4 regions of the Mesorhizobium sp. M1406 genome follow, and region 3 is predicted to be linked to each of the others. Evidence: riboswitches for the same ligand, from Rfam matches in the RefSeq annotation. Region 3 holds a riboswitch; each other region holds the start of a gene.
What was found. Region 3 has a riboswitch for cobalamin ahead of NKH03_RS07860 (aromatic ring-hydroxylating oxygenase subunit alpha). Riboswitches for the same ligand answer to the same signal wherever they lie in the genome.

Region 1 (7,800 bases), on a different contig from region 3:
GCAAAACCAGGCGCGCGCAGCTTGCAGCGGTAGGGCTTGTTGGAGCCGTCGGAGACCAGATAGACGCCGAATTCGCCCTTCGGCGCCTCGACCGCCGCATAGACCTCGCCGGCCGGCACGCGATAACCCTCGGTGTAGAGCTTGAAGTGATGGATCAGCGCTTCCATCGAGCGCTTCATCGCCTGGCGCTTGGGCGGCACCACCTTGCCGTCGAGGTTCGACACCGGGCCGGTGCTTTCCTTGCCGAGCAAGAGGTCGACGCACTGGCGCATGATCTTCGCCGACTGACGCATTTCTTCCATGCGTACGAGGTAACGGTCGAAGCAGTCGCCGTTCTTGCCGATCGGAATGTCGAAATCCATTTCCGAATAGCATTCATAGGGTTGCGACTTGCGCAGGTCCCAGGGCGCGCCCGAGCCGCGCACCATGACGCCGGAAAAGCCCCAGGCCCAGGCGTCGGCCAATGTGACGATGCCGATATCGACATTGCGCTGCTTGAAGATGCGGTTGCCGGTCAGCAACTGATCGAGGTCGTCGATCGACTTCAGGAACGGGTCGATCCACTTGCCGATATCCTCGACCAGCTTTTGCGGCAGGTCCTGGTGGACACCGCCGGGACGGAAATAGGCGGCATGCATGCGCGAGCCGGAGGCGCGCTCATAGAACACCATCAGCTTTTCGCGCTCGACAAAGCCCCACAGCGGCGGCGTCAGCGCACCGACATCCATCGCCTGCGTCGTCACATTGAGGATGTGCGACATGATGCGGCCGATTTCGCAGTAGAGCACGCGGATCAACTGCCCGCGCTTCGGCACGTCGATGCCGAGCAGCCGCTCGGCGGCCAGCGCGAAGGCGTGCTCCTGGTTCATCGGCGCGCAATAGTCGAGCCGGTCCAGATAGGGGATCGCCTGCAGATAGGTCTTGGCCTCGATCAGCTTTTCCGTGCCGCGATGCAAGAGCCCGATATGCGGATCGACGCGGTCGACGACTTCGCCGTCAAGTTCGAGAACCAACCTCAAAACACCATGCGCTGCAGGGTGTTGAGGTCCAAAGTTGATGTTAAAATTGCGGACGGAGGTCTCAGCCATGGATCGCCCTTGGCGATGAGTGAATGGTGAATGGTGAATGGTGAATGGTCATGCGCGTGCCCCATCCTGGTCCAGCGACCGAACGAACGAAACCAGCCTCTTGCCGAGCTTTGTGTAGCTCGGTTCCAGCTTCGCTGCCTGCTCCTGGGACAACAACCCGATCCGTATGCAAAGCATGGTATGTGTTTCCAGTTCCTTCAAGGAACCTTGTGCGATGCGAAGAAACTGAATGAACGTTCGTCGCTGTGCGCGACCAAACCCTTCCGCTATATTCGCCGGGATTGAGACTGCGCAACGTCGCATCTGGGATGTGATTCCATACAATTCCTCGCGCGGAAACCCGCGCGTCAAAACATAGATTTCCTCGGCGATATCCATCGCTTCTTTCCAGACGATGAGATCGCGATAATCGCGTATAGCTTCCGGCGTCTTGTCCATTCACCATTCACTATTCACCATTCACTGCTTCGCTTTTTCGTCACCCGGCAGGACGTAATCAGTACCTTCCCACGGGGACAAAAAATCGAAATTGCGGAATTCCTGCTTCAGTTCCACAGGCTCGTAGATGACGCGCTTGGCTTCGTCGTCATAGCGCACTTCGACAAAGCCGGTCAGCGGGAAATCCTTGCGCAGCGGATGGCCTTCGAAACCATAATCGGTCAACAGGCGGCGCAGATCGGGATGGCCGGAGAATAGCACGCCGTAGAGATCGTAGGCCTCGCGCTCGAACCAGTCGGCGCCGGGGAACACGCCGGTGATCGACGGCACCATGGTTTCCTCGTCGGCCTGCACCTTGACGCGGATGCGTACGTTCTGCTTCGGCGACAGGAGATGGTAGACGACGTCGAAGCGCTTGGCCCGCGACGGATAGTCGGCGCCGCAGACGTCGATGATCGAGATGAACTGGCAGCGCGCATCGTCGCGCAGGAAGGTTATCACCTCGACCAGATCGCGCGGCTCGACGTGAATGGTAAGCTCGCCATAGGCGATATCAGCGTCATTCACGCGGTCGATCAGCTTCTCGCCGAGATAGGTCGACAGTTCACTCAGGGATGCGGTCATGGATTTACCGTTCGATCGTGCCGGTGCGGCGGATCTTCTTCTGCAAGAGAAGAATGCCGTAAAGCAGCGCTTCGGCGCTCGGCGGGCAGCCGGGCACATAAATGTCGACCGGCACGATGCGGTCGCAGCCGCGCACCACCGAATAGGAATAGTGGTAGTAGCCGCCGCCATTGGCGCAGGAGCCCATCGAGATGACGTAGCGCGGCTCGGGCATCTGGTCGTAGACCTTGCGCAGCGCCGGCGCCATCTTGTTGGTCAGTGTGCCGGCAACGATCATGATGTCGGACTGGCGCGGAGACGCGCGCGGCGCGACACCGAAGCGCTCGCTGTCATAGCGCGGCATCGAAGTGTGGATCATCTCGACCGCGCAGCAGGCAAGACCGAAGGTCATGAACATCAGCGAACCGCTGCGCGCCCACGTGATCAGTGCCTCGGTCGAGGTGACGAGAAAGCCCTTGTCGGCCAGCTCATTGTTGATCTCGAGGAAGAAGGGATCGTCCGCCCCTACCGGCTGGCCGGTATTGGGATCGATGATACCTTTGGGCTTCGGCGCGACGAGGGTGCCTGAACTATCGTTCAATCCCATTCCAGCGCTCCTTTTTTCCATTCATAGGCAAAGCCGATGGTCAGCACCGCCAAAAACACCATCATCGACCAGAAGCCGAGCATGCCGATCTTCGAGAACGACACAGCCCACGGAAACAGGAAGGCCACTTCCAGGTCGAAGATGATGAACAGGATCGACACCAGGTAGAAGCGGATGTCGAATTTCATGCGGGCGTCATCGAACGAGTTGAAACCGCACTCGTAGGCGGAGAGCTTTTCGGGATCGGGATTGCGGTAGGCCACCAGGAAGGGCGCGGCCAGCAGCGCCAGGCCGACAACCAGCGCCACGCCGATGAATAGGACGATGGGCAGGTATGAGCTCAAGAGTGCGTTCATGCTCGGCTTTCCGTTGGCGCCAATCCACGTTGATTACAGCACCGGACCCTAATGCGGAAGCGTGACAGTTTAACCGCTGAACCGTTTTAAGGGCCTATGCTGCAACGCGGCGAGGGTTAGCGCAGCACTTCCAGCGAAGCAAGTCAAACCTTGTTCAAAAGACCGACCTGGACGGCATATCGCGGCAAACTGGTCCGATCCGCTCTTGTTTGATTTCCTTCGCTTTTTACTCCACTTTTCTCTCCTGACATGGTTGCCGCCAAAACCCTGCTAGCATCGGCCGGAATCACCCCCTCAAATCGCCCTCAGAGTGACGCCTGCATGAAGGAAAAGATTTCGCTCCCCATGGCCCGGCGCATCGCGCTTGCCGCCCAAGGGTTTCTCGATCCCCGCCCAATCGGCACGCCGAACCGCCGGCACTTCGCCCGGGTACTGGCCCGCACCGGCCTGCTGCAGATCGATTCCGTCAGCGCGGTGGTGCGCGCCCATTATATGCCGCTCTATTCGCGCCTTGGCCCCTACCCGCTCGCTCTGCTCGACAACGCGGCCGTGACGCGCAAGCGCACGGTGTTCGAATACTGGGCGCACGAGGCTTCCTTCCTGCCGGTCGAGACATACCCGCTGATGCGCTGGCGCATGGAACGGGCCGAGCGCGGCGATGAGATGTATCTGGGCCTCGCCAAATGGGGCCGCGAACACGCCGCCTATATCGAAGAGATCTACCGCCATGTCGCCGATCGCGGCCCGATCGCCGCTTCCGCGCTCGAAGGCCAGAAGGGCTCGGGCGGCTGGTGGGGCTGGAGCCACTCCAAGCATGCCTTCGAATGGCTGTTCTGGGCCGGGCGCATCACCACTGCGCACCGTCGCGGTTTCGAACGCTTCTATGATCTGCCCGAGCGTGTGCTGCCGCAGGCGATCCTCGATCTGCCGGTGCCGGCCGCCGAGGACGCGCACCGCGAATTGCTGCGCATTTCGGCCCGCGCCCACGGCATCGCGACATCAGGCGATTTGCGCGACTACTTTCGGCTGTCGCCGGCGGACATGAAGGGCCGGCTGGAGGAACTGGTCGAAACAGGCGAGCTTTTGCCGGTGCGTGTCGAAGGCTGGGACAAGCCGGCTTATCTTCACCGGGACGCCCGCCTGCCGCGCAAGGTCGAGGCCCGAGCCTTGCTGGCGCCGTTCGATCCGGTCGTCTTCGAGCGGTCGCGCACCGAGCGCCTGTTCGACTTCCACTACCGCATCGAGATCTACACGCCGGCCGACAAGCGGCAATACGGTTATTACGTCCTGCCGTTCCTGCTCGGCGACAGGATCGTGGCGCGCGTCGATCTCAAGGCCGACCGGCCGGCCGGCGTCCTGCGCGTCCACGCCGCCTACGCCGAGCCCAACGCGCCGCCGCGGACCGCCGTCGAACTGTTCGAGGAATTGAAGCAGATGCAGGGCTGGCTCGGCCTCGAACACATCGAAGTGACGTCCGCCGGTGACTTGGGTCCGGCGTTGGCCGACCTAACCGTGTCGTAAGCTCGCGTTGACACCGCTACCCGCAAAAGCCTAAATCCCGGTCGAGACGGTCTCTTCTCTTCAACGAGAGGAGCCAAGAGGGAATGCGGTGAGGGATATCTGTCCCAAATCCGCGGCTGTCCCCGCAACTGTAAGCGAAGAGCCAAGGCCGAAAGCCACTGGGATGGTCCCGGGAAGGCGGCTACCAAGGCGATGACCCGCGAGCCAGGAGACCTGCCGTCCGCGACTATAGAATCCGATCGCCCGGCGGGTTTCCGGGCAAGGAGCCGATCTTTGGACCACGACAGCAGTTTTTCGGCTGGCACAGCGGATGTTTCGTCCGGGCATGATGATGCGTTGGCCGGCGTCACCGTGATCGTCTGCGCCTCCTGTCGCGACGAGACCGGCTCCGACGCCCATCCTCGCGCCGGCGAACTGCTGGCGGACGACACGCGCCGCGCCGCATCTGGCGACAACATTCGTGTCCGCGGCGTTGAATGCCTCGGCAATTGCAAGCGACGTCTCAGCGCCGCCATCCTGCGCGACGGCTGCTGGAGCTATGTCTTCGGTGACCTGACCGCGACCAGCGGCGCCGACCTCGTTACCGGCGCCAAGCTCTTCGCCACCTCGACCGACGGCCTGATCCCGTGGCGCGGCCGTCCCGACAGCCTGAAGCGCGGCCTCGTTGCCCGCATCCCTCCCCTCGACATGCTGAAGGACTTGAAATGACAGTTTCCGTCTCCCGTGTTCCGTGCACCGTCGTCACCGGCTTTCTCGGCGCCGGCAAGACGACGCTGGTCCGCCATCTCCTGGAAAACGCCGGCGGCAAGCGTATTGCCATCATCGTCAATGAATTCGGCGACATCGGCATCGATGGCGAGATCCTGAAAGGCTGCGGCATCGATACCTGCCCGGAGGAAAACATCGTCGAACTGGCCAATGGCTGCATCTGCTGCACCGTCGCCGACGACTTCGTCCCGGCGCTCGACCAGATCCTGGCGTTGACGCCGAGGGTCGACCATATCCTGATCGAGACCTCGGGCCTGGCGCTGCCCAAGCCGCTGGTCCAGGCTTTCCAGTGGCCAAGCGTGAAGAGCCGCGTCACCGTCGATGGTGTGATCGCCGTGGTCGACGGCCCGGCGCTGGCCGACGGCCGCGTCGCCAACGACATGGATGCCTTGCAGGCGCAGCGCACCCAGGATGAGACGCTCGATCACGACGATCCGGTCGAGGAGGTGTTCGAGGACCAGATCGCCTGCGCCGACCTGATCATCCTGTCGAAGAGCGACCTGATGGACGCAGCCGGCACCGCCCGCGCCAATGCCATCATCAACGAACACTCCGCTCGCGCGGTGAAGATCGTGCCGACGTCGCACGGCAAGGTCGATCCCTCGGTGCTGCTCGGCCTGGGTCTGGCCGTCGAGGATGACATCGAAAACCGCAAGTCCCATCATGACGGCGCATTCGACCATGAGCATGACGACTTCGACACGTTCATCGTCGACATTGCCTCGATCGCCAATCCCGATGAACTGGCAAAGCGCGTCGCCACCGCCGCCGAGGAAGAAAACGTGCTGCGCGTAAAGGGCTTCGTCGAGGTCGGCGGCAAGCCGATGCGGCTGCTGCTGCAGGCCGTCGGACCGCGCGTCAACCACTACTATGACCGCGCCTGGACCGCCACGGACGACCGCCGCTCGCGCCTCGTCGTCATCGGCCTCAAGGGGCTGAACCGCCCGGCTATCGAGCGTATACTCGCCGGCTGATTTCGGACACGGGTCGCGATGCACATCCTAACCACGACATCCGCCTCGCTCGACGACCTCGCCGAGCCGGTCGATCTGCGGCAGATGCCGGCGGATATCGTGGCCCTGTCCTTCACCGACAGCGATCTCGCAGGCCTTGCGGCCGCGTGGAAGGCCGATGCCGGCCGCCTGCCCTCGATGCGGCTGGCCGCCCTGCGTGATCTGCGCCATCCCATGTCCGTCGACCTCTGGGTCGATAGCGTCGCCCGCCACGCCAAAATCATCCTCGTCCGCATCCTCGGCGGCTACGACTGGTGGCGCTACGGCTGCGACCAGCTTGCCTCGACCGCCCGCGAGCGCGGCATAAAACTGGCGCTGCTGCCCGGCGAATGCCGCGACGAGGATCTGCGCCTGATCGAAGCCTCGACGCTGCCGCGCGAAGAACTCGACGGCCTGCTCGACTATTTCCGCGAGGGCGGCCCGGCGAATATGAGCGCGCTGGTGCGGAGGCTGGCAAGGTTGGCGGGATCCGATGCGGACGTAGCAGAGCCGGTCGCAGTGCCGAAAGCCGGTTACTACGACCCCGAACGCGGCGTCGTCCCCCTTCCCCTCGAGGAGAGGGTCCGGCCGCAGGCCGGGGGTGGTGTCCTCTCCGCAGCGCGCCGACTTAAAGAGGCGTCGAGTCCGGTCGAACCGACCCCACCCGGCCCTTCGGGCCACCCTCCCCTCGAGGGGGAGGGAAAGGTCGTGCCGATCCTGTTCTACCGCTCGATGCTGCTCGCCGCTGATGTCGCGCCCATCGATGCCCTGTTTGAGGCGCTCCGCCAGCGCGGCATCGCACCGGTCCCCATCTTCGTCTCCAGCCTGAAGGATCCGGCGTCGCTTGTCTTCGTGGAAACAGCGCTCGCCGCGTTGAAGCCCGCGGCAATCATCACCGCGACCGCTTTCGCCTCCGGTGCCGAACCTGGCGTCGAAACCCTGTTCGACCGCGCCGGCGTGCCTGTCTTCCAGGTCATCGTCGCCACCACCCGCCGCGACATCTGGCAGAACAACCAGCGCGGCCTGGCGCCCGCCGACCTTGCCATGCATGTCGTGCTGCCCGAGCTCGACGGCCGCATCCTCGCCGGCGCGATTTCCTTCAAGGGCGAGAGCGAGGTCGACCCGGCACTCGGCCACCGCGCCTTCGCCAACCGGCCGGAAGCGGATCGCGTGGCGCAGGTGGCTGATCGTGTAGCGGCCTTTATCCGCCTACGGGAGACGCCCCGCGCGACGCGCAAGCTGGCCATTCTGATTCCGGACTATCCCAGTGCCCCGGGCCGCACCGGCTATGCCGTTGGCCTCGACGTGCCGTCCAGCGTGTTGGCCATGCTGCATGATCTGAGGGAGGAGGGTTATGGTGTTGAGGGGATTCCGGAGACGCCGCGTGGGTTGCTGGGGCTGCTGGCGCGGAGCGGCGAAGGGCTGGG
Region 2 (7,800 bases), on a different contig from region 3:
AGCCAGGCGGCGCAACGGATCGCCAATTCGAACGACCCCGAAGCGACCTCGAAGAAAGTGGTGACGGCGTTCAAGCAACTGCTCGAAGGCCTGCTCAAAAAGCCGGGTTCGCAATCGAACTGAAATCCCATCGGTGGCCCGGCGCCACGGTAGGGCTTCGAACTCAGGTTAATAAAAGACCTTACGACAGCCAGTTCGGCGGTGCCGGCAGCTTTCACGATAGGAATTTTTTCTTGATTCCATGACCTCAGCTATGGTACATATTCGTCCATGGTGCTGATTTGCGCCAGTGACCCGCCGCACAGGCGGGTTTTTCGGTTGATGCTCCGTCAGCCAACGCGCCGGCGAAGGCTGCGAAGGAAACCCGTTAACCCGAGTTCGTTGCCCGGGCGCCAACCCGGCAATTGACAATCGCCGGGTTGGGTCCATCCTCTTTCACCACCTCTGAGGGGGAGATTCGGGGCATGTGGGATTTCGATATCGGCGGGTCGGTGTCCATAATGATGCGGACCTGGCCGTTCATTGTCTTTCGCATGATCGTCTATTTCGGCATCACGCTGGCCTACATCATGGCGACCGGCACGGGCGCTAGCGTCGGCTATGGCGTCGGCCACATCTCCACCGATCCCGACGGGCCGATGTCCTTTGCCTTGTGGGGCGGGGTGGTCGGTTTCGGCATCGTCTCGATCGCCGTCTACTGGATCCGCGAATACATCCTCTATGTCGTCAAGGCCGGCCACATCGCCGTCATGGTCCATCTGATCGACGGCCGTGACATTCCCGGCGGCCAGGACCAGATCGCCTACGCCAAGGATATCGTCACCCAGCGTTTCGCGGAGGCCAACATCCTTTTCGTCGTCGACCAACTGGTCAAGGGCGCCATCCGCGCCATCACCGGCCTCATCGGCGGCATCGCCGCCTTCCTGCCGATCCCGGGCCTGGGCGGCTTGATCTCCTTCATCAACACGGTGATCCGCCTGTCCCTGACCTATGTCGACGAGATCATCCTCGGCTACAACATCCGCATCAATTCGTCCTCGCCGTTCGAGACGGCGCGCCAGGGCGTCGTGCTCTATGCCCAGAACGGCAAGGTCATGGTCAAGAACGCCGTCTGGCTGGCGGTCATCATGTGGGGCGTGTCCTTCGTCATCTTCCTGCTGATGCTGGCGCCTGCCGGCGCCATTCTCTTCCTGATGCCCGGCCAACTCGCCGGCTGGGCCTTCGTGCTCGCCATCGTCTTCGCCTGGGCTTTCAAGGCGGCGTTCATCGAACCCTTCGCCATCGCCTGCCTGATGCAGGTCTATTTCAAGACCATCGCCGGCCAGGTGCCCGATCCCGACTGGGATGCCCGGCTGGCCGAGGCGTCGTCGAAGTTTAGGGAGCTTAAGGATAAGGCGCTGGCCTCCTTCGGCGGCTCGCGTTGGGGCACGGCCGGCGCGACAAGCTGATCGGCGAGGCTCGCCGGCGTGGCAGCAACGGTGTTGAGGCGCGCCACGGTCGATTTGAGCAACGCTTCACCTTGCCCGGAAAAAACCTCGCTCATGATCAGTTCCGGCAACGGCAGCCGCCGTCCCCAGCCATGCGTTTCAAGGTCCGGCTTTGGCGCGAACTCCGAGACACGGCCGACGCAGAGATAGGCGACCGGGGTCACATGCTCCGGAATTGACAGCAGGCCTTTCAGCGCTTGCGCCTCGATGATGCTGACCCAGCCGACACCGACGCCTTCGGCGCGCGCCGCCAACCAGAAATTCTGCACCGCGCAGACCGTGCTGTAGAGGTCCATCTCCGGATTGTGCCAGCGTCCCAGCGGCGAACCTTCCGAGCGCTGCCGGTCGCAAGTGATGCAGATGTTGAGCGCGCTTTCGCAAATGCCTTCCAGCTTGAGTTTGCGGTAGAGCGCCTGGCGCTCTTCCTCGATGGCCGGCAATTCCTGCTCGCGCGCCGCCAGGAACAGGTCGCGCACCTTTTCCCGTCGTTCGGCATCGCGAATGACGATGAAATTCCAAGGCTGCATGAAGCCGACCGACGGCGCGTGATGAGCGGCAAGCAGCAGCCGCGCCAGCACCTCATCGTCGAGCGCGGTGGGCAGGAAGTGGCTGCGCACATCACGCCGCGTGAACATGGCGCGATACACCGCATCGCGCGCATTCTGCTCAAATCCGTCGCCAACAAGAACGGTCATGGTTTCCGGCATCGCTTGTCCCCTTGCGATTGCAATCAATGCCATCCGCCTGACCATGCGGATGACGATGCCTGCCAGGCCGGTCTTCTGGGCTTGGGATCAACCCGCGTCCGGTGCCTTCCCGTCATCGACAGTGGCACATACCGGCGCGGTCCCCCTTACAGCGTTGGGCACGCCACGGAGTTCAACCGTGTTCCCGATTCTCCCGCTTGCGGCGGGCACCAGGCAGTGCCACCGACCTTACTCCGAAGCGCGGACGACGCCAATGCCTGCAGCGACGCGAATGGACGCAGGCGCGATTTTCCCCAATCATCGGCCGCCCGTGCATGGCCTTTGTCGATCCGGGTCACTAGATTAGGACGATGGCTACCCGTCTCTATACCCATCCAGTCTTCCTTGAGCACCTCACGCCGCCCGGCCATCCCGAGCGGCCGGACCGCCTGCGCGCCATCGAGCGCGTGCTGGACGACGAAGCTTTTGCCGCGCTCGATCGTATCCAGGCGCCGGAAGGCGACGAGGCCACCATCCTCTATGCCCATCCCGCCGATTTCGTCGCCCGCGTGCGCGCCGCCATTCCCGACGAGGGAATCGCCCGCATCGACGCCGACACCACCGCCAGCCCGAAGAGCTGGCAGGCGGCGATCACCGCGATCGGTGCGGCCAACGCCGCCGTCGACGACGTCTTTGCAGGCCGCGCCGACAATGTCTTCGTAGCCGCTCGGCCGCCCGGCCACCATGCCGAAAAAACCACGTCGATGGGTTTTTGTCTGTTCAACACCGCGGCGATCGCGGCGCGTTATGCGCAGAAGAAGCATGGTGTCGAGCGGGTTGCCGTCGTCGACTGGGACGTGCATCACGGCAACGGCACGCAGGATATTTTCTGGGACGATCCGTCGGTGCTCTATTGCTCGACGCACCAGATGCCGCTCTACCCCGGCACCGGCGCGAAGAACGAAACCGGCGCCGGCAACATCGTCAACGTACCGCTGGCGCCGCAGACCGGCAGCGAGGTGTTTCGCGATGCCTTCCTGTCGCGCGTGCTGCCGGCGCTCGACAATTTCGCGCCCGATCTGATCATCATTTCGGCCGGGTTCGACGCGCATCACCGCGATCCGCTGGCCGAGATCAACCTGACCGAGGACGATTTCGACTGGGCGACCGGCCAGCTGATGCAGCGCGCCGCGCGTCACAGCGGCAACCGGCTCGTCAGCCTGCTCGAGGGTGGCTACGATCTGCAGGGATTGGCATTTTCGGTCGCCGCCCATGTCGGGCGACTGATGAAAGGATGAATGATGGCCGGTGAGACCAACGAAGATGTCAAGGCGATGAGCTTCGAACAGGCACTCGACGCACTCGAAAAGATCGTCGATGATCTTGAGCGTGGCGACGTGCCGCTCGACCAGTCGATTAAGATCTATGAGCGCGGCGAGGCACTGAAAGCGCATTGCGACCGGCTGCTGAAGGCCGCCGAGGACAAGGTCGAGAAGATCAGGCTGTCGCGCGATGGCAAGCCGGTCGGAACGGAGCCGCTTGACGCGGATTGAGGCGGTCCGAACGGTGGTCTTGCCTCACCGGCTTTTGGACATGATCATGATCGAGGATAGAACGCGTCCCGATTGAAAGCGCTCCAGGACAAGAGGAGATACGGAAGCGATGTGCAGAAACATCAAGACCCTGTTCAATTTTGATCCGCCCGCTACCAACGACGAAGTCCGCGACGCGGCACTTCAGTTCGTCCGCAAGCTGAGCGGAACGACGCGGCCTTCGAAGCAGAATCAGCATGCCTTCGACCACGCGGTCGAAGCCATCGCGGCATCGGCGCGCGAACTGCTTGATTCACTCGAAACCCATCAGCATCCGCGCAATCGCGAAGAAGTGGCGGCCAAACTAAGGGCGAAATCGGCGATCCGGTTTTCCTGATACGTCCAGGCTGCCTCTGGCGCTGACGAGGAGAGTTCATGAGCTTTTTCCCGGGGAAAGACCCTGAAGTCGGCGACGCCTTCGCCAGCGACCAGATCGAGCTTATGGTCATCCCGAATGCCAAGGACATTGGCGGTTTTCAGGTGCGCCGCGCCCTGCCGACCGCCAAGAGGCGGTTGGTTGGACCGTTCATCTTCTTCGACCGGATGGGCCCGGCTATCCTGCGCGCCGGGCAGGCGCTCGATGTCCGTCCGCATCCGCATATCGGCCTGTCGACGGTCACCTATCTGTTCGACGGCAGGATCAGGCATCGCGATTCACTCGGCACCGAAATGGTCATCCAGCCCGGTGACGTAAACCTGATGACCGCCGGCCGCGGCATCGTCCATTCCGAGCGCACCCCCGAAGAACTGCGCGGCGCACCGATGTCGATTTCCGGCTTGCAGACCTGGTTGGCGCTGCCGGACGGCAAGGAAGAAGTAGCCCCGGTTTTCGAGAACACCGCGGCACTACGGCTGCCCGAGATCGACGCCGAAGGCGTCAGCGGGCGCATCGTCATAGGTGATTTCCAGGGATTGCGGTCCCCGGTCAGGGCCGACTCCGAGACGCTTTATGCCGACCTGCGCCTTGCGCCAGGCGCCGGCGTGAAGATCCCGGCCGATGCGGAAGAACGCGCCATCTACACACTGGAAGGAGAGGTCTCGATTTCGGGCGACATTTTCCCGGCCGAACGGCTGCTGGTGTTTCGGCCCGGTGACGAGATCGTCGTATCGTCGCGGACCGGCGCGCATTTCATGCTGTTCGGCGGCGCTTCGCTCGGCTCGCAGCGCTACATCTGGTGGAACTTCGTCTCATCGTCGAAGGAACGCATCGAGCAGGCCAAGCAGGAATGGAAGACGGGACGCTTCGATATTGTTCCTGGCGATGAGGAAGAGTTCATTCCGTTGCCGGAAAGCTGATGCGTGTCGCCTAAAGGTGGCCCCGGTTTTGGGCGAACGGCGTGCATCAAAACAAAAACCACGGCCTGATCCGCGTCACTGACATGCATTTACATTCTCCGGCCGGCGGCCTATTTCGCCAATGAACAGAAAGCCTGGGCACCCGTGAACGCAACGCCGCATACGCCGCTTCTCGACAAGGTCCGCATCCCGGCCGACCTGCGCACGCTTGCCGAAAGCGAGCTGCCGCAATTGGCAGCCGAGCTTCGCGCCGAGTTGATCGACGCCGTCTCTCACACCGGCGGCCATCTTGGCGCCGGCCTTGGCGTGGTCGAGCTGACGGTGGCGCTGCACTATGTCTTCAACACCCCCGATGACCGGCTGATCTGGGATGTCGGCCACCAGGCCTATCCCCACAAGATCCTGACCGGCCGCCGTGACCGCATCCGCACATTGCGCCAGGAAGGCGGCCTGTCGGGCTTCACCCGCCGCGCCGAGAGCGAGTACGATCCCTTCGGCGCCGCCCACTCCTCGACATCGATTTCGGCTGGCCTCGGCATGGCCGCTGCCCGCGATCTCTCCGGCGGCCGCAACAATGTCATCGCCGTCATCGGCGACGGTGCGATGTCTGCCGGCATGGCCTATGAGGCGATGAACAATGCCGGCGCGCTCGATGCGCGGCTCATCGTCATCCTCAACGACAACGACATGTCGATTGCGCCGCCGACCGGCGCGATGAGTGCCTATCTGGCGCGTCTGGCCTCGGGCAAGGCCTATATCGGCCTGCGCGACTTCGGCAAGAAACTGACGTCCTATCTCGGCAAGCGCGCCGACCGTGCGATCACAAGGGCGGTCGAGCATGCACGCGGTTACGTCACCGGCGGCACGCTGTTCGAGGAGCTCGGTTTCTATCACATCGGCCCGATCGACGGTCACAATCTGGAGCATCTGATCCCGGTCCTGAAAAATGTCCGCGACAATGGCGAAGGCCCGGTGCTGATCCATGTCGTCACCCAGAAGGGCAAGGGCTACGCACCGGCGGAAGCCGCCGCCGACAAATATCACGGCGTCAATAAGTTCGATGTCATCACCGGCGCGCAGGCCAAGGCGCCGGCCAACGCGCCTGCCTACACCAAGGTGTTCGCAGAAAGCCTGGTTCAGGAAGGCCGCGAGGACGACCGCATCGTCGCCGTCACCGCCGCCATGCCGAGCGGCACCGGCCTCGACCTGTTCGGCGAAGCGTTTCCGTCGCGGACATTCGATGTCGGCATCGCCGAACAGCACGCGGTGACTTTCGCCGCCGGCCTTGCCACCGAAGGCTACAAGCCGTTCGCGGCGATCTATTCGACCTTCCTGCAGCGTGCCTACGACCAGGTCGTCCACGACGTCGCCATCCAGAAATTGCCGGTGCGCTTTCCCATCGACCGCGCCGGATTCGTCGGCGCCGATGGCGCGACCCATTGCGGCGCCTTCGACACCACTTTCCTGGCGACCTTGCCGGGTTTCGTCGTCATGGCGGCGGCCGACGAGGCGGAACTGCGCCACATGGTACGGACCGCGGCGAGCTATGATGAGGGCCCGATCGCCTTCCGGTATCCGCGCGGCAACGGCATCGGCGTCGACATGCCGGAGCGTGGCTCGGTTCTCGAAATCGGCAAGGGCCGCATCGTCAGGGAGGGCACCAAGGTGGCGCTGCTGTCCTTCGGCACGCGGCTGCAGGATTGTCTGATCGCCGCCGAGGAATTAGGTGCCGCCGGACTTTCCACCACGGTCGCCGATGCCCGTTTCGCCAAGCCGCTCGATGAGGATCTGATCCGGCGGCTGGCCCGCTCGCATGAGGTTCTGGTGACGGTGGAGGAGGGCGCCGTCGGCGGCTTCGCCAGCCACGTGCTGCAGTTCCTCGCCCATGAAGGTCTGCTGGAAAGCGGCCTGAAGGTGCGTCCGCTGGTGCTGCCCGACGCGTTCACCGACCACGCCAAGCCGGAAAAGATGTACGCCGATGCCGGGCTAGACGCGGCCGGCATCGTGCGCACCGTGTTCGTCGCGCTCGGTCATACAGTTCGCGCTCAGCGCGCCTGAATCAAAGCCTCAACGAATAAGTTAGCCGAACCGCGACCTTAACCCATTGTTTACGCGGCAATTTGGCTTTTCGCTTACCGTGTCTCTTGGCCGTTTTTCAACGACGCCCTGCTAGATCGTTGATCAGGCAGGGAGACGACAAATGAAAACGCTTCTGTGCGGCGTAGCGCTTTGCGCCGTCATCGTCGCGCCGGCCGCCGCCGAGACGCGCTATGATCGCAGCCTCGAAAAGGCGGCCATGGGCATTGTCGCCGGCAAGATGGGCGATATTCGCGGCGGCTTTTCCTACAAGCAGGTGCCGCAGCTTGTGGTCGTGCCGGGCGTAGCGCCGGCGGCCGTGACCGAACGCCCACTCGAGGAAGCCACGGGCAAGCCGGATGACGGTCTGTCGCCCGCCGTGGAACGGCAGGTTTCCCGAACCATATTCTAATTCTAAGTTCCAATGAGACCAGTAAGCCTGGGAGCCGCTTAGCAAGGTATGATCGGCATCGGTTTCCGGCCGATGCCTTTTCATTGTCCCAGCCGCCATGCCGGCGTTACTCCTCCGCCAGTTCCGCTCGTTTCGACGGTTTCTCCGAGCGCCATGATTTTGTGGCGTGGTGGGCCCGGTCGGCCAAGGCAGCGAGGCGCCCGCGCAGGCTCCGCCCGCCCATCACCGACGACAAGGTCACCGAATGCGTC
Region 3 (7,800 bases):
GTCGGCAGTTCCAGCGTCACGAACTGGCCCGGCTTGTAGCGAAACCAGGTCTGGTTGTCGGAGCGGAAGGTGAAGGTCTTTACGTCAGGTGCTTCGTCGCTGACGCCGATCACTTCCAGCACCTGCAGCCTGTCGTTCCAGGGCGTCATCTGGTCGAGATGGCGATAGAGGCCAAGATCCGTCATCGCATTCATCCTCTTGTCCCTTTTGTTTTGTGCATGATCCCAAAGCCGCTGCGCATTTTGGGCGACATGCACTAGGCGACGCTGCGCAGGGCCGGCCGGCCGCCTTCGGCGAGGCGCGGGCCGATGAACGACGCATACCATTCGACGAACTGGATCACGCCGCCCTCATGCAACTCCGAATAGGGGCCGGGCTCGTAGGCGGGCGACAGGATGCCGAAGGCGTTTTCCTCGACGATGCGGCGATCCTGGTCGTTGGTTTCGGTCCAGACATGGGTGAGGGCTTCGATGGTGTAATCGACCCCCTCGACCGCGTCCTTGTGCACCAGCCACTTCGTCGTCACCGCCGTTTCCGTGGCGCTGATCGGCAGCACCCGGAACGTCACCGCGTGATCGATGAGGATGTGGTTCCAGGTCGTCGGATAGTGATAGTGCATCAAGGTTCCGATCCTGTCGGCGGAGACAGTGTCGGAGAGGTTCTTCTTCACCGCCAGCTTGCCGGTCATGGTGTAGCTGACGGCATCGCGCAACAGCGGCGCGCGGGTGGCGCGGTACTGCCCGGCCGGATCGATGCGGAACTTGCTCGGCAGGCCTGATGCCTCGCATTTGGCCCAATGCGCGACCATTTCGGGGTCGCTGTCGGCGCCGTTGACGCCGGTCACGGTAGGCGCTTCCGGGAAGGTCTTGCACAGCTCGGGATGATTGGCGACGCAGTGATAGCACTCGCGATTGTTTTCCCAGACCAGCTTCCAGTTGCCCTTCTCTATGATCGTGCTCTCGAAGGCGATCTTTGCTTCCCGCAACCGGTGCGGCAAAAGATAAGGTTCGATCATCGCCCGCATCGGCGCGAAATCGGCGGGCTCCTTGCCCAGGCAGATGAAGATGTAGCCGCCGACGCTCTCGCAGGCGACCGGCTTCAGGCTGAACTCACTCTTGTCGAAACCGTCGGCCATCTGGCGGGCAAACAGCAGGCGGCCGTCGAGCTCATAGGTCCACTGGTGATAGGGGCAGACCAGCTTTGCCGCCGTACCCCTCTCTGTGTTGCAGACGCGGCTGCCGCGATGGCGGCAGGAATTGTGGAAGGCGTTGATCTTGCCTTGCTGGTCGCGGACAAGAACGACCGGATAGTCGCCGATCTGCACTGTGATGTAGCTGCCCGGCTTAGGCAGCTCGCAATCGTGGCCGATGAACAGCCAATCACGATACCAGATCAGCTCCATGTCGAGCTTGAAAAAGTCTGGATCGGTGTAGAAGGGCTGCTCCAGCGAAAAGCCTTGCCGGCGGCTGTTCAAGAGCCTCAGCATGTCGTTGCGAATATCCATGTCCTGTCCTCGTTTCTTAAGGACTGAAATGGTGGTGACGGAGGAAGGATCGGACGCAGGCCGGCGATGCGCCGGACATGCACTATCCACCTCTTGACCGCCCACCGCGATCAGTCGAGTCTAGAAATCTCGGGCTGGTTTCCGGGCTCTGGAGTTGTCCTTACGGACCATCGCGACACCTTCCCAGGCAACTGCCCAGTGGTCTCCCGTTGCGACTTGAACTCCACCACCGTTGCGGGGGCAGCGCCGGATTCTGACCGGCTTCCCAATTCTCCGCCTCGTCGTCACGAAGCGGCACCTGAGATGGTATGATCTAACCACGATCGCGGGCGCGTCATCGGCATGAAAACGACATCGTATCCATGCGGCGCGACACGCATGCGAAACGTTCCGGTTGGCGATTGTTGAGCCGAAATCCTATCTCCGCGGCGGCCATTCCCAACTGCAATCTCCTCGAAGCCGGCCCCTTGCCGGCGACCAAAAAGGTTAACGGTTTCGAAAAGTGACTATTAGCTGGTTCTAAAATCGAACCGAACGGTTCGTTTCTGTTGACGGTGCGTGCAGGACGGTGTGAACGCCGGGCCTTGGAAACAGTTGGTGATCCAGCGGGCGATTTTGCTTAAGTGTTGAAAAACATAAATAAAAAGTAGCGTGTAGAATCCCGTGGCACAATTTCAAGTGGCGGATTCATGGTCCACACGGAACAACTTCGTGATTGGAAAAGGCGAGGATGCCCTCCCACATCGGGGCTGTCCGAACGACGCGATTTCCCTTCCAAGACACGCCGCTGGACGGACGGAAAAGAAGATACTGGAGTACAAAAAAATGAAAAAGATCATTCTCACTGCCGCCGCCGTTCTGGCCATTTCCGGCAGCGCCTTCGCTAATGGTAGCGACCACTACGGTTCGAACGGCGCCAATCAGCCTGCTGCCGCGGTCGACAAGTCGTACACGGCTTCCACCAAGACCTCGGAACCGGTTGCCCAGACGCCCGCTCAGGGCAGCGACCGTAACCTCTTCGGCCGCTAACAACCAATTCCCAGTTGACGGCGGGTCTGCCCGCCGTCCTGGCGAAATCCAGAAATCCAGGAGACTAAAATGAACAAGATCCTTCTTGCCGCCGCCGCCGTTCTGGCCGTCACCGGCAGTGCCTTCGCCGGCAGCGACAACTTTGGCTCCAAGGGCGCCGACCAGCCTGCCGCCGCGGTCGACAGCTCGTACACGGCTTCCGTCAAGAAGTCGGAGCCGGCCACGCAGGCGCCTGTCGACCATGGCAGCGACCGCAACCTGTTCGGCAACAACTAACCCGACCAAAACCAACATCCGACAGCGATGCGGCGGGTTAACCCGCCGTATCGAATTCGAGAATACGGAGTATCAAAATGAAAAAGATTGTTCTTACTGCCGCCGCTCTTCTGATTGCCGCCGGCAGCGCCTATGCCCGCAACGACAACGCTGGCGGCACCGACATCAACAAGCAGTCGACCGTCAACGTCGACACCTCGCATACGGGCTCGATCCGCAAGAGCGAATCGCCCGTCTACAAGCTGCTCAATTCGTCGGGCGATGCACCGAAGTCCGCCCCTCAGGGCAGTGACCGAAACCTCTTCGGCCGCTAACAGCCGAAGCTGATCTCCAAACGAGAGCGGCGGGTCTTGCCCGCCGCTCTTGTTTTTGTAACAGGGAAGTATCGTCGTGCGACCTCTCAGGCCGCCTTCGCCTCTGCTTCGTGAAGAGCGAAGGACCGCCCATCCGTGTCGAAGATATGCAGGTCTTCGCCATTGGCGCTCAGGCGCAATGTCGAGCCACGCTTGACTTCGACATTGCCAGGCAGCTTGGTCACCAGCGGCAGGTCGGCGCGGCCGATGTCGATGTAGACAAGCTGGACTTCGCCGAGCTGCTCGACATAGTCGACCGTCCCTTCGAACAGATAGTCCGCACCGCTGGCGATGATCAGGTCCTCCGGTCGCACGCCAAAGCTCACCGCGGCACCCTTTGCCGAAGCAGGCGTCGTGATCGGCACGGTCGCCTTGCGCCCGCCGACATGGCTGACGACAGTCGGATTTCCGGTCTTGTCGATGGTCGCCGGCAGGATGTTCATGGCCGGCGAGCCGATGAACTGGGCAACGAACAGATTGCCGGGCTTCTTGTAGAGGTCCATCGGCGTGCCGACCTGTTCGATATGGCCGTCCTTGAGCACCACGATGCGGTCGGCCAGCGTCATTGCCTCGACCTGGTCGTGGGTGACATAGATCATGGTCGTGGCGGGCATCGATTCCTTGAGCTTGGCGATCTCGATGCGTGTGGCGACGCGAAGTGCGGCGTCAAGGTTCGACAGCGGCTCGTCGAACAGGAACACCTTTGGATTGCGCACGATGGCGCGGCCAATGGCGACGCGCTGGCGCTGTCCGCCCGACATCGCCTTGGGCAAGCGGTCGAGATATTTCGTCAGCTGCAGGATTTCCGCCGCCTGGCGCACGCGCCGATCGATCTCGGCCTTGTTCTCCTTCCCGATCTTCATCGAGAACGCCATGTTGTCGTAGACGGTCATGTGCGGATACAGCGCGTAGGACTGGAACACCATGGCGATCCCCCGCTTCGACGGCGGCACGTCGTTCACGACCTCGCCAGCTATTCTGAGCTCGCCGGAGGTGATTTCCTCGAGCCCGGCGATCGACCTCAGCAATGTCGACTTGCCGCAGCCCGACGGACCGACGAAGACGATGAATTCGCCCGACTTGATATCGAGGTCGATGCCGTGGAGAATGTTCAGATTGCCGTAGGACTTCTTCACTTGTCTTAGCGTGACATCGGCCATTGGTTTCCCTCCAGTAATTTGAAATTCAAGTGATTTGAAATTCAGTCGGCGCGCCCGAACCAGGCGCCGTAGCCGCCAAGCTCGATGGAACCGGTGCTCGCCTGTCCCGAAAATCCGTGCCCGGGCAAAGGTTGCAGCGATCGGCCGCCGAGGTCAACCTCGGTTGGCCCGGCTCCCAGATTGAAGACGCAGACGATCTGCTCGTTGCCTGAGCGGCGGGTGAAGGCGACGGTGTCGCCCTCGCTTTCGATGAAGGTGATGTCACCCTTGGCAAGCGCCGGATGGGCACGCCGGAAGGTCAGAAAGCGCCGGTAATGCTCGAGCAGCGAGTTCTCGTCGCCCTGCTGGACATTGACCGCTTGCGACAGATGCTTGGCCGGCACCGGCAGCCAGGGCTTTGCCGATGAGAAGCCGCCATTGCTGGCGCTGCCGTCCCACACCATCGGCGTGCGGCAGCCGTCGCGGCCCTTGAATTCCGGCCAGAAGCGGATGCCATAGGGGTCCTGTAAATCCTCGAAGCGCAGGTCAGCTTCGCCGAGCCCAAGCTCTTCGCCCTGGTAGATGCAGACCGAACCGCGCAGCGACATCAGCAGCGCCGAGATGACCTTGAGATAGGCGGTCGGATCGGCTTCGCCGGCCGCCCAGCGCGAGGCCGGGCGCATCACGTCGTGGTTGGAAAAGGCCCAGCATGACCAGCCGTCGCTGGCGACCTTGCCGAAGGATTCCAGCACCGAGCGGACCTTGGCCGCACTGATCTTTTCCGGCGCCAGGAAGTCGAAGGAATAGCACATGTGTACGCGCTTGCCGCCGGCGGTGTAGGCAGCCACCACGTCCAGTCCGCGCTGCGAATCGCCGACCTCCCCGACCGCGGCGGTTGCCGGATATTCATCGAGCAGGGCGCGGAAGCGCTCGAGGAAGCCGAGGTTCTCCGGCCGGCTCTTGTCGTAGAGATGGTCCTGGTAGTTGTAGGGGTTGACCGCCGGTGCGGTCTGGTCGTTGCGCTCTTCCGGCGGCAGCGGCGGATTGTCTTCCAGGCCCTGGCTGTGGAAGTAGAAATTGATGGTGTCGAGCCGGAAGCCGTCGACGCCGCGCTCCAGCCAGAAACGGGTGACGTCGAGCAGCGCATCCTGGACTTGGCGGTTGTGGAAGTTGAGGTCGGGCTGCTCGGCCAGGAAATTATGCAGGTAATATTGCTGGCGGCTGGTGTCCCATTGCCAGGCCGAGCCGCCGAAGATCGACAGCCAGTTGTTGGGCGGCGTGCCGTCCGGCCTGGCGTCCGCCCAGACATACCAGTCGGCCTTCGGGTTGGTGCGGCTCGACCGGCTTTCCCTGAACCACGGGTGGTTGTCGGCGGTGTGCGACAGCACCTCGTCGATCATCACCTTCAAGCCCAGCCTGTGCGCCTCGGCGGTCAGCGCGTCGAAGTCGGCCAGCGTGCCGAACATCGGATCGACGTCGCGGTAGTCGGTGACATCATAGCCGAAATCCTTCATAGGCGATTTGAAGAACGGCGAAATCCAGATGGCGTCCGCACCGAGTGCGGCGATGTAGGGGAGGCGGCCGATGATCCCCTTGAGGTCGCCTATGCCGTCGCCGTTCGAGTCCTGGTAGCTGCGCGGATAGATCTGATAGATCACAGCACCCCGCCACCAGTCGCGATCGAGGGCGAGGTCAGGTTTCGAGCTGGCCTTCAAAGGGGATTGCATCGTCTCAGCCTCCTTTCACCGAGCCGGCAAGCAGCCCGCGGACAAAATAGCGCTGCAGCGAGAAGAAGACGATCAGCGGCACGATTATGGTCACGAAGGCCGATGTCGTCAGAATCTCCCAGTCGCCGCCGCGTGAGCCCAACAGCGCGTTGAGCTTGGCGGTCAGCACGATCTGGTCTGCCTCTGTACCGAGGAAAACCATCGCCACCAGCAGATCGTTCCATACCCATAGGAACTGGAAGATGGCAAACGAGGCCAGCACGGGGAACGACAGCGGCAAGACGATCTTGACGAAGATCTCGAAATCGCTGGCGCCGTCGATACGCGCCGATTCCATGATCTCGCGCGGCAAGCCGGCAATGTAGCTGCGCAGCAGGTAGATGGCGAAGGGCAAGCCGAAGCCGGTATGCGCCAGCCAGATGCCGAGATAGGTTTTCGACGGCATGCCGAAGAAAGCGCCGACGCCGTTGTAGAGCTTCAAAAGCGGGATCAGCGACATTTGCAGCGGCACCACCAGCAGGCCGATGATCACCGCGATCAGCAGCGCCCGGCCGGGAAACCGCATCCAGGCCAGCGCATAGGCGGCAAACGCCGCGATCAGGATCGGGATGACTGTCGCCGGGATGGTGACGGTCAGCGAGTTCATGAACGACCGTCCGATGCCCTCGGAAAACAGCACGGTTCTGTAGTTGTCGGTGGTGAATTTCGGCGGCGCCGACGAGGCATAGTAGACGCGCTGGCCGCGATCGCCTTCGAACGCCTTGGGCGAGGCCATGACGAAGCTGCCGTCGGCGTTGAGCCGCAGGGTCACTTCGTCGCCGAGATCGGCCGAAGTGCCGGCGGGATATTGCGTCGGTGCCGCCGATTTGACACCGAAGGCGCTGATGTTGCGCCTGGCGCCGTCGCCGAAGATGTTGCCCTCGAGAACGAACTTGCCGTCCTTTTCGACTTGCGTCGAGGCGGCCGGCAGTCGGCCGGCCTCGGTCTGGGTGGAACTGGCGAACGAGTTCCACCAGCCAGAGGCGATGATCTGGTTCTTGTCGCGCAGCGACGAGACCAGGATGCCGAGCGTCGGTATGGTCCAGATCGCGACGAAGACAAGCACGGCGATGTGGACGCCAAAGCGGCTGGCGAAGGACTTTCCGGTCGCAACGGCCATCTCAATGTCCTCCCGTCTCTTTGTTCGCCTGGCGGATGTTCCAGACCATGATCGGAATGACCGCGATCATGATGATGATGGCGATGGTGGCGCCACGGCCGAAATCGCCGCCGCCGCGGAACATCCAGTCGAACATCAGGTTGGCCAGCACCTGGCTGTTCCACTGGCCGTTGGTCATGGTCAGAACGATGTCGAACACCTTGAGCACCAGGATGGTGATAGTGGTCCAGACGACGGCGATGGTGCCCCAGATCTGCGGCACCATGATCTTCCAGAAGATCTGGAACGGATTGGCGCCGTCGATGACGGCGGCTTCCAGCGTTTCTTCGGGAATGCCGCGCAGGGCGGAAGACAGGATGACCATGGCAAAGCCGGTCTGGATCCAGATCAGGATCACCATCAGGAAGAAATTGTTCCAGAACGGCAGCGATATCCAGACCTGCGGCTGGCCGCCGAAATGCTGGATGATGGCGTTGAGGATGCCGATCTGGGTCTGGCCCTCGCCACGATACTCGTAGATGAATTTCCAGATCACGCTGGCGCCGACGAAGGAGATCGCCAGCGGCAGGAAGATCAGACTCTTGGCGATCGTGCCCCACCAGATCTTGTCGGT
Region 4 (7,800 bases), on a different contig from region 3:
CAACCAGGAGGGGCGGTTCTTATGGCAACTACTGCTACCTGCCGCTCTACATCTTCTGCGGCGATCACCTTTTGTGCGCCAAGCTGCGACCCGCCAACATCGACGCGGCCGCCGGCGCGGTTCAGGAGATCGAGCGCATCGTGCGCCAGCTGCGTCAGCGTTGGCCCAAGGTCCGCATCGTGCTGCGCGCCGATTCCGGCTTCGCCCGCGAGGAGCTGATGGCCTGGTGCGAAACCAACGCCGTCGACTACCTGTTCGGTCTGGCCCGCAATGTTCGGCTGGTCCGCCACATCGCGGCTGAACTGGACGCGGCCAGGGTGGAAAGTGCCCTCACCAGCCGGCCCGCCCGCCGCTTCAAGGACTTCCTATGGACCACGCGCAAGAGCTGGAGCGGCCGGCGCCGGGTCGTGGCCAAGGCCGAGTGGACGCAAGGCGAGGCCAACCCGCGCTTCGTGGTCACCTCGCTCGACGCCGAGGCCTGGCCGGCGCAATGCCTCTACGAGGACCTCTACTGCGCCCGCGGCGAGATGGAGAACCGCATCAAGGAATGCCAGCTCGACCTGTTCGCCGACCGCACCTCTGCCGCCACCCTGCGCGCCAACCAGCTCAGGCTCTGGTTCGCCTCGATGGCCTATGTGCTGATCTGCGCACTGCGCCGCATCGGCCTGGTGGACACACGGCTCGCCAGGGCAAGCTGCGCCACCATCCGCCTCAAACTGTTCAAGATCGGCCCCCTGGTCAATGTCTCGGTGCGCCGCATCAGGCTGGCCATGAACTCGGCCTGCCCCTTCCGGCGCGAGTGGGCCCTGACCTACGCCCGATTACCAGCAGCCGCCATCTGAGCGCCCCGATCCACCCTCCCGTCAACACAAGGATATCGCCGAACCACAACCACCGCTTCGCGCGGCGACAGCCCTTGCCTGCAACTCACGCGCTCGTAAAATCCCCGCTTCAGACCTACGCCAAAAGACAGTGTGAGATATCCGGGCTAGGGTTCCCACCTCGATTCATCCGTCATTCCTTGTTGCGCGTGGCGGCGTTTTCACGATTTGGTTGCCGACGAAGCGGCAGACGACGACGCACCGGGCCATTGATTGGCGCGAAGACCTGCAAGAGCCGATTATGTCGATGCTTCATCCCGTCGCGATCTACGGGATCTAGTCCGGGGCATCAATCTGACCCGGTCTGCATCTCCATAGGCCGTGACGCGGTCAAAATAAAGCGGCGATAGACATGGGTACGGAGACGATTGCGCAGGTTTGCGGTCCGTCTTTGTGCCTTCGCGATCGGTGCATGCGATATCCTGGAAACGCTTACAAAACCTGCGTCCTCGAGCATCTGCGCCAGCGCCTCGTAATGGAGGCCGCCGGCGAATGGCAATGCGCGAATGATCTCCGCATGCCGCTCGCTCAAGGAGCCGTCATAGTAGGGATCGGCGCCGAAGAACCGGTCGATCGCGGCGACCAGGGAAGCCGCGATCCGTCCAACCGATGTCGGCTTTGACCAGTCGCCGTCATAGACGACCAGCTTCCCGCCCGGAGTCAGCAGTCGCTTCCATTCGCGGAACGTCGGCTCCGGCTCGAGCAATGTCCACACGAGATGGCGGCAGATGATCGCGTCGTAGCATTCGTCCGGCTCCATTGTGTTTTCGGCGTCGGCGAGCAGGAAGCGCAGCCGCGGCTTGCCCGCGTGCTTGGCTCTGGCCACATCGAGCATCGCCTCAGAAAAATCCAGCGCGGTGACGTCATGACCGAGATCGTGAATGAGCTTGGTGATCTCTCCGGTCCCGCACGCCAGTTCAAGCACCCGCAAAGGTTTTGCGCCGAGCGTGTCTCGAATCGGCTTCTGCCGGGCTCTGAACTCATCCGGCGAAAGAATGCCGTGGCCGAAGGCATCATCGAACGTCTTGGCCCGCTCCGACCAGTAGGCCCGCATTGATTCCTTGAGATGGAAGTTTTCACGATGAGTAGCTGGATGGTTCATGCTCAGCGGGCGAAGCCGTTTCGCGCGAGGATTTCGTCGAAGCGTTTGCGAGCGCGGGCGGGAACATCTGCCGCGTGAAAGCTCTCGGGAAGTGCCGTTTCGCCGACCCGGATTATCATCACCATGCCCATTCCGATATGCGGCGAGCACTTGATGCCGTAAAAACCTTCCTGGTCGAGCGTGACCGCGATCTCCTCGTTGATCTTGCCCTTGAAGCCGGCGTAGCCCTCGGGAACCATGCCGTCGATCGTCGCCGCATTGTGGCCTGTGCTGGCATTCAGGAACTTCACTGTGTCGCCTGGCTCGGCGCGCACGAAATCCGGTTCGTAGACCATCGGTCCGGTGGCTCCGCGGTTGAGCATCTTGATTTCGTGCATCTCGGCATAGGCGTGCGACGACGCTGCTAGCGACAAGAGCAAGGTGAGAATTCGTAAGTGCATGGGTTTCCTTTCAGGAAGCTGCATGAAAGCGGAACATGTGCATGCCGTCTGTCGGGTCGGTGAGGAGGCTTGCGCGAACGCCGAACACCGCGTCAATCCGCTCGACGGTCAGCACTTTGTGCGCTGGACCCAGCGCAACGAGTCGGCCACCGGACAGCACGCCGACGCGATCGCAGGAGAGCGCCTGGTTCAGGTCGTGCAGCGCGACAACCGATGTGACCGGCAGTTTTGCGACCAGATCCAGGATCGAGAGCTGGTGCTGGATATCGAGGTGGTTTGTCGGCTCATCGAGAAGCAGGATCTGAGGCTGCTGCGCCAGTGCCCTCGCAAGATGGATACGCTGGCGTTCCCCACCAGACAGGGTTGCCCAGGAACGCCGTTCGAAGCCTTCCATGTCGGTGTCGACAAGTGCCTGCGAGACGATGCGATCGTCTTCAGCCGACCATGGTTGCAACGGGGTCAGCCGAGGCGTACGGCCAAGCTCGACCGCATCCTTCACCGTGATAGCTTCCGTCGTTTCGGCCTGCTGCTCGAGGAAGGCGATCGTTTGCGCGGCGGCGCGACGCGGCATCGCGCGAAGCGCTTCACCCTTGATGCGAACATCGCCTGACGTGGGTTGCCGGATGCCTGCCAGCAGTTTCATCAGCGTCGACTTGCCGGAGCCATTCGGTCCGACGAGACCGAGTGTTTCGCCTTCATGGACGACGAGATCAACGCCCGAAACGATCGGCTTGCCGCGAACCGACCAGCCGAGATTGCGCGTCTCCAATATCATGGCGTGCGCCGCCCACGGATCAGGATCAGCGCAAAGGCCGGCGCTCCGACCAGTGCCGTGATGACGCCGATCGGCAGCACCTGTCCAGGAATGATGGTGCGCGACAGCACGTCCGCGGCGATGAGGAATGCTGCACCGACGAGCGCCGTCGTTGGCCCGAGCCGGCCGTGCCGCACCCCGACCAGGAACCTCGCGGCATGGGGAATGACGAGACCGACGAAGCCGATCGATCCGACAATGCTGACCATGACGGCGGTAACGAGCGCCGTGATGCCAATGAGGATCACCTGCACGGTGCGGACCGGCACGCCGAGAGACGACGCCGATTCCGCTCCGAATGCGAAAGCGTCGAGGGCGCGCGCAAACCAGATGCAGGCGGCCAATCCGACCAGCGCAATCGGCACCGCCAGCCAGACATCCGGCCACCGGGCGCCGCTCAGGTTGCCGAGCAGCCAGAACATGATGCCGCGCGCCTGTTCGGCATTGGCGGATTTGGTTATGATGAAGGATGTCAGCGCATTGAAGAGCTGCGATCCGGCGATGCCCGCAAGGACGATCTGACCGGTACCGTGACGCGTCACGCTGCCGCCGGCCGCCCGCGCCAGCATCGCCACCAGGGTGAAGGCCGCAACAGCGCCGACAAAGGCGCCGAGCGACATCGAAATCGCGCCGGCGCCCAGGCCGGCGACCGTCACCGCAACCGCGCCGGTCGAGGCTCCTGCGGAAATCCCCAGCAGGTACGGGTCAGCAAGTGCATTCCGCAGCAGCGACTGCAACACCATGCCCGAGATTGCCAGACCCGATCCGCAACAGGCCGCGATGATCGCGCGCGGCAGGCGATAGTTCCAAATGATCCCCATGTCGATCGGGTCGAGTACGTATGCCGAACCAAGGATCTTGTTGACCAAAATCTGTACGACGGTCGAGACAGGGATCGGCGTCTCGCCGATGCAGGTGCCGGCAAGCACCGCCGCGAGGAGCGCCGCGAAGCAGAGCGTCCCCCGGCCGAGCCGGGAGACGTAGATCGCTTGCGAGGCGGTCAGGCTCACTGGGCCAGTCCGGAATCCTTGAGCGACTTTGACAGCACCTCGATGCCGGCGATGGTGCGGATGGTCGCGTCCATGGCGTGCGCGTCCATGACGACGATGCGGTTGTTCTTCACCGCCTCCATCTGGCTGGCGACCGGATCGGTCTTGAGGAACTCCAGCTTCTTCTCATAGTCGTCAGCGGGGAAGCGCCGGCGATCCATCTTGGCGATCACGATCAACGTCGGGTTGGCCTTGGCGATGGTCTCCCAGCCGACCACCGGCCACTCCTCGTCGGACTCGATGATGTTCTTGATGCCGAGCTTGTCCATCATGTAGGCGGGAGCGCCCTTGCGTCCCGCCACATAGGGATCGATGTCCATCTCGGCGCTGGAGAACCAGAACACGGCCGAGACGTCCTTGAGGTTGAGCGCCTTCGCTTCCGCAATCGCCTTGTCTTCGCGTTCGGTCAGGCTGGCGACGAGTTGCTCGCCCTTGTCCTGGATGTCGAAAATCTGCGCCAGTTCTCGCGCGCCCTGATGGATGGACGCAGTCGAGAAGAGCTCGCTGCGCGTCCCGTCGACGCCGACCGTGTTGTCCTTCGCCACGCAGTCGTCCGGCAGCACATAGGTCGGGATACCGACATCGTGGAACTGCGTGCGCGTGGCGACGATGCCGTCCGGTCCGACGTGCCAAATGAATTGCACGGTTACCAGTTCCGGCTTCTTGGCAACGACGCTTTCGAAGCTCGGATCGTTGTCGGCCAGGCGTTCGACCTTGTCGTTGACCTCTTTGAACTCCGGCAGCACCTCGTTGAACCAGACCGAGGTGCCGGTAACCTTGTCGCCGAGGCCGAGCGAATAGAGCACCTCGGTCGCCGCCTGTCCGACCGTGACAGTCGAGGCGGGCGCCTTCTGGAAGGTCAGCGTTTCGCCGCAGTTCTCGAGGGTCAGCGGATATTTGGTCGGTTCGGCCCCGGCGGCGGCCGTGAAGAATACAAAGCTAGAGGCAGCGAGTGCCAGGCGTGAAACAGTCATGGCGCGAAGATCTCCGATCGGTTGATGGCGGGGATCGGAGGACTGGGGCCAGGACGACAATGATCGAGCTCATGCCCGTAAGGACATGATGCGGCTGCACCTCAGGTGTGGCTAACGACATCGACAACCTCCCCGGACAACCCCGCCCGGCGCGTTCAGTTACAGACGTCGGTAGGTCTCCTGACTGACGGGTCATCGTCCGTCTCGGCCTTCCCGGGGGCTAATCCCAGTGGCATGATCGAGATGGACTCGCCGCCTACAGTTGCGGGGGCAGTTTCGTTTCGCGGCCGAAGAAGACCGCGCCGAATTCCCTGTTATTTCCTTGCGGAAACCGACACTCCCTCGTAGCCAATCGCGCTGCCTTGATCAAGCGGCCATGGCCATATCTAGATTTGAGCTATGTTGCCCTTTGCGATGCGTGTCGCCGCATTGAAGCAGAAAGGATCGGCCAACTCATCGAATGCCGGATAGGGCTGCGATGATGGCGTCGAGCCCATCCGTCAGTGCCGCAGGCCCTGGCTGCAGTATGAGCGGAGACTTGATCTCGACGATGCGATTGTCGCGCACGGCAGGAATCCGGTCCCAGCCCGGCCGCGCTCTGATCCTCTCCGCCACAACCCGCTTGCCGCACCAGGAATCCAGGACAATGTCGGGCTGAGCAGCAATAACCTCTTCTGGCGTGACGACCCGGTCCTTGGCCGCCTTGGCTTTCGTTTTTTGCGGGAAGATATCATCGCCGCCAGCGACTTCGATCAGTTCCGAGACCCAGCCGATGCCGCTGATGAGCGGCTCGTCCCATTCCTCGAAATAGACCCGCGGCCGCTTCCTGCCCCTGGTGGCGGATCTGATGTGCTCAAGGCGTTGGTCGTAGCCTACCGCCAAGCCGTCGGCTTTCGCCGTCGCGCCGACAGGCGCTCCGACCGTCTGGATCATTGCGAGGATGCCCGCGATGTCACGCTTTTGAAGGCGTGGACCGCAACACCTTTGCGGATCAGAGCGGCGACAATATCAGCCTGAAGGTCGGAAAAGGTCAGGACGAGATCGGGCTCGAGCGCGACGATCTTCGGAATGTCGGCGGATGTGAAGGCGGAAACGCGGGCTTCTCCCGCCTTACCTGCGGGGGCCGCACGGCATAGCCGGACACGCCGACAATCCGATCCTGTTCGCCCAGCAGATAGAGCGTCTCGACCGTCTCTTCGGTCAGGCAGACGATCCGCTCTGGAGGAAAGCTCATCGCCCTCAGGCAAGAGCGCCGTCGCCAACAGGCGCCGGGCGTGAAAGAAGGCCAACAGAAAGAGCAGCTTTGTGCAGCAGCGTCAGGCCGGCCAGCGCCAGCACATTCGGCCAGAGGATCTGCAGAATGACCTCAAGCGAGAATGCATCCTCCCCGGATGGAAGGATCGCTGTCGCCGCGAACAGGACAAGCTCGTAGACGAAGAACGCGAGCACAAAGCCGGCGAGGAGCGTCAGAAGTTCGGAGGGGATCCGGCCGCGCAACAACAGCACCGCACCTGTCGCGAGGGCAGCCGCGATGCCGATAGCTGCACCCCAGGCGAAGCTGTCCCATGTCGTCGGATAGCCGAGAAACACGTAGCCGACCGCCTGATTTGCCAACCACGCGATGCTGGTCAGCAGCAGCGCTCCCCGGCGGGACATGTTGGCGCCGGCAACCGTCGCGATTGCCGCAAACGGCGTGGCGCAGGCGAGCGCGAGGCTGAAGACAATGCTCAGAGCAACGACAAGAACCACCCAAACGCTCTGGCGTGCGCTGGTCGAGCTGTCATGTATCGTGGTGGTGGTTCTCATGATCGCAGATCATAATGCGGAGCGCCGGGCGCTTCAACGTCGTCATTGCGAAGAACCGGACGATGACGTACCGCGCCTCTTCGCGGATACGCTCGATCTCGTCGATCACCTCCTTGAACTTTCCCGCGACCAGTACTTCGTCGGGCATGCCGACGTAAGCTCCCCAGTAAATGTCGAGATCACCGTCGACGGCGCGGAGCGCTTTCTCCGCATTCAGCATGATGACGACGCTGTCGACCTTGTTGGGAAAACCCTCCGCCATCGTCCGGCCGGTCGAGATCAGAATCGACCGGCCGATATTGCACAAGGCAACCTTGTGTCTCGCGGCAAGTGCCTGAATGCTGTTGATTCCGGGAAGTACCTCGTAGTCGAGTTCGAACTCTCCGCGCTCCTTCAGCCGGTCCAAAATGCGCATTGTGCTGTCGTAAAGCGTCGGATCGCCCCAGACCAGAAAGGCCCCGGTTTCGGAGGCATCGAGTTCCTCCATGATCAGCTTGCTGTAAGCCGCCTCGACATCGTCATGCCAATCCGAAACGTCCACCTCATATTCGCCGGTTCGCTTGCGCTCCGGCGCCTTGAATTCGACCGTTCGGAATGGCCGATCCCGAACATGACGTTCGAGGATCTCGCGCCGGACACGCGCCAGCTCATCCTTCTCAATCCCCTTGTCGGGGATGAAGAACACGTCCACCTGGTTCATGGCGTTGACCGCCTGGATCGTGACGAAGTCCGGG

Region 1: linked by a shared signal. The riboswitch ahead of NKH03_RS10010 (DUF1636 family protein) and the one ahead of NKH03_RS07860 (aromatic ring-hydroxylating oxygenase subunit alpha) in region 3 are both predicted to bind cobalamin.
Region 2: linked by a shared signal. The riboswitch ahead of bluB (5,6-dimethylbenzimidazole synthase) and the one ahead of NKH03_RS07860 (aromatic ring-hydroxylating oxygenase subunit alpha) in region 3 are both predicted to bind cobalamin.
Region 4: linked by a shared signal. The riboswitch ahead of NKH03_RS33340 (ABC transporter substrate-binding protein) and the one ahead of NKH03_RS07860 (aromatic ring-hydroxylating oxygenase subunit alpha) in region 3 are both predicted to bind cobalamin.

Annotation. Positions count from the first base shown of each region.
Region 1 covers NZ_JAMYKW010000008.1:39,377-47,176, forward strand. Annotated here, with positions in the region: gene NKH03_RS09980 (NADH-quinone oxidoreductase subunit D) at 1-1,088, opposite strand, end outside; gene NKH03_RS09985 (four helix bundle protein) at 1,137-1,526, opposite strand; gene NKH03_RS09990 (NADH-quinone oxidoreductase subunit C) at 1,548-2,150, opposite strand; gene NKH03_RS09995 (NuoB/complex I 20 kDa subunit family protein) at 2,155-2,736, opposite strand; gene NKH03_RS10000 (NADH-quinone oxidoreductase subunit A) at 2,727-3,092, opposite strand; gene NKH03_RS10005 (winged helix-turn-helix domain-containing protein) at 3,414-4,613, shown strand; cobalamin riboswitch at 4,645-4,848, shown strand; gene NKH03_RS10010 (DUF1636 family protein) at 4,887-5,321, shown strand; gene cobW (cobalamin biosynthesis protein CobW) at 5,318-6,355, shown strand; gene NKH03_RS10020 (cobaltochelatase subunit CobN) at 6,374-7,800, shown strand, end outside.
Region 2 covers NZ_JAMYKW010000011.1:4,624-12,423, forward strand. Annotated here, with positions in the region: gene NKH03_RS12195 (TetR/AcrR family transcriptional regulator) at 1-123, shown strand, start outside; gene NKH03_RS12200 (hypothetical protein) at 465-1,448, shown strand; partial or broken gene bluB (5,6-dimethylbenzimidazole synthase) at 1,565-2,239, opposite strand; cobalamin riboswitch at 2,243-2,423, opposite strand; gene NKH03_RS12210 (histone deacetylase family protein) at 2,545-3,471, shown strand; gene NKH03_RS12215 (exodeoxyribonuclease VII small subunit) at 3,475-3,726, shown strand; gene NKH03_RS12220 (DUF2277 domain-containing protein) at 3,836-4,102, shown strand; gene NKH03_RS12225 (pirin family protein) at 4,141-5,061, shown strand; gene dxs (1-deoxy-D-xylulose-5-phosphate synthase) at 5,206-7,119, shown strand; gene NKH03_RS12235 (hypothetical protein) at 7,262-7,549, shown strand; gene NKH03_RS12240 (GNAT family N-acetyltransferase) at 7,656-7,800, opposite strand, start outside.
Region 3 covers NZ_JAMYKW010000006.1:26,591-34,390, forward strand. Annotated here, with positions in the region: gene NKH03_RS07855 (FAD-binding oxidoreductase) at 1-185, opposite strand, end outside; gene NKH03_RS07860 (aromatic ring-hydroxylating oxygenase subunit alpha) at 257-1,504, opposite strand; cobalamin riboswitch at 1,620-1,821, opposite strand; gene NKH03_RS07865 (DUF680 domain-containing protein) at 2,330-2,533, shown strand; gene NKH03_RS07870 (DUF680 domain-containing protein) at 2,603-2,809, shown strand; gene NKH03_RS07875 (DUF680 domain-containing protein) at 2,887-3,123, shown strand; gene NKH03_RS07880 (ABC transporter ATP-binding protein) at 3,210-4,322, opposite strand; gene bglA (beta-galactosidase BglA) at 4,364-6,028, opposite strand; gene NKH03_RS07890 (carbohydrate ABC transporter permease) at 6,033-7,187, opposite strand; gene NKH03_RS07895 (carbohydrate ABC transporter permease) at 7,189-7,800, opposite strand, start outside.
Region 4 covers NZ_JAMYKW010000109.1:191-7,990, forward strand. Annotated here, with positions in the region: partial or broken gene NKH03_RS33315 (IS1380 family transposase) at 1-842, shown strand, start outside; gene NKH03_RS33320 (class I SAM-dependent methyltransferase) at 1,171-1,935, opposite strand; gene NKH03_RS33325 (pseudoazurin) at 1,986-2,423, opposite strand; gene NKH03_RS33330 (ABC transporter ATP-binding protein) at 2,434-3,198, opposite strand; gene NKH03_RS33335 (FecCD family ABC transporter permease) at 3,195-4,247, opposite strand; gene NKH03_RS33340 (ABC transporter substrate-binding protein) at 4,244-5,260, opposite strand; cobalamin riboswitch at 5,414-5,611, opposite strand; partial or broken gene NKH03_RS33345 (cobalamin-binding protein) at 5,714-6,494, opposite strand; gene NKH03_RS33350 (hypothetical protein) at 6,500-7,066, opposite strand; gene cobF (precorrin-6A synthase (deacetylating)) at 7,041-7,800, opposite strand, start outside.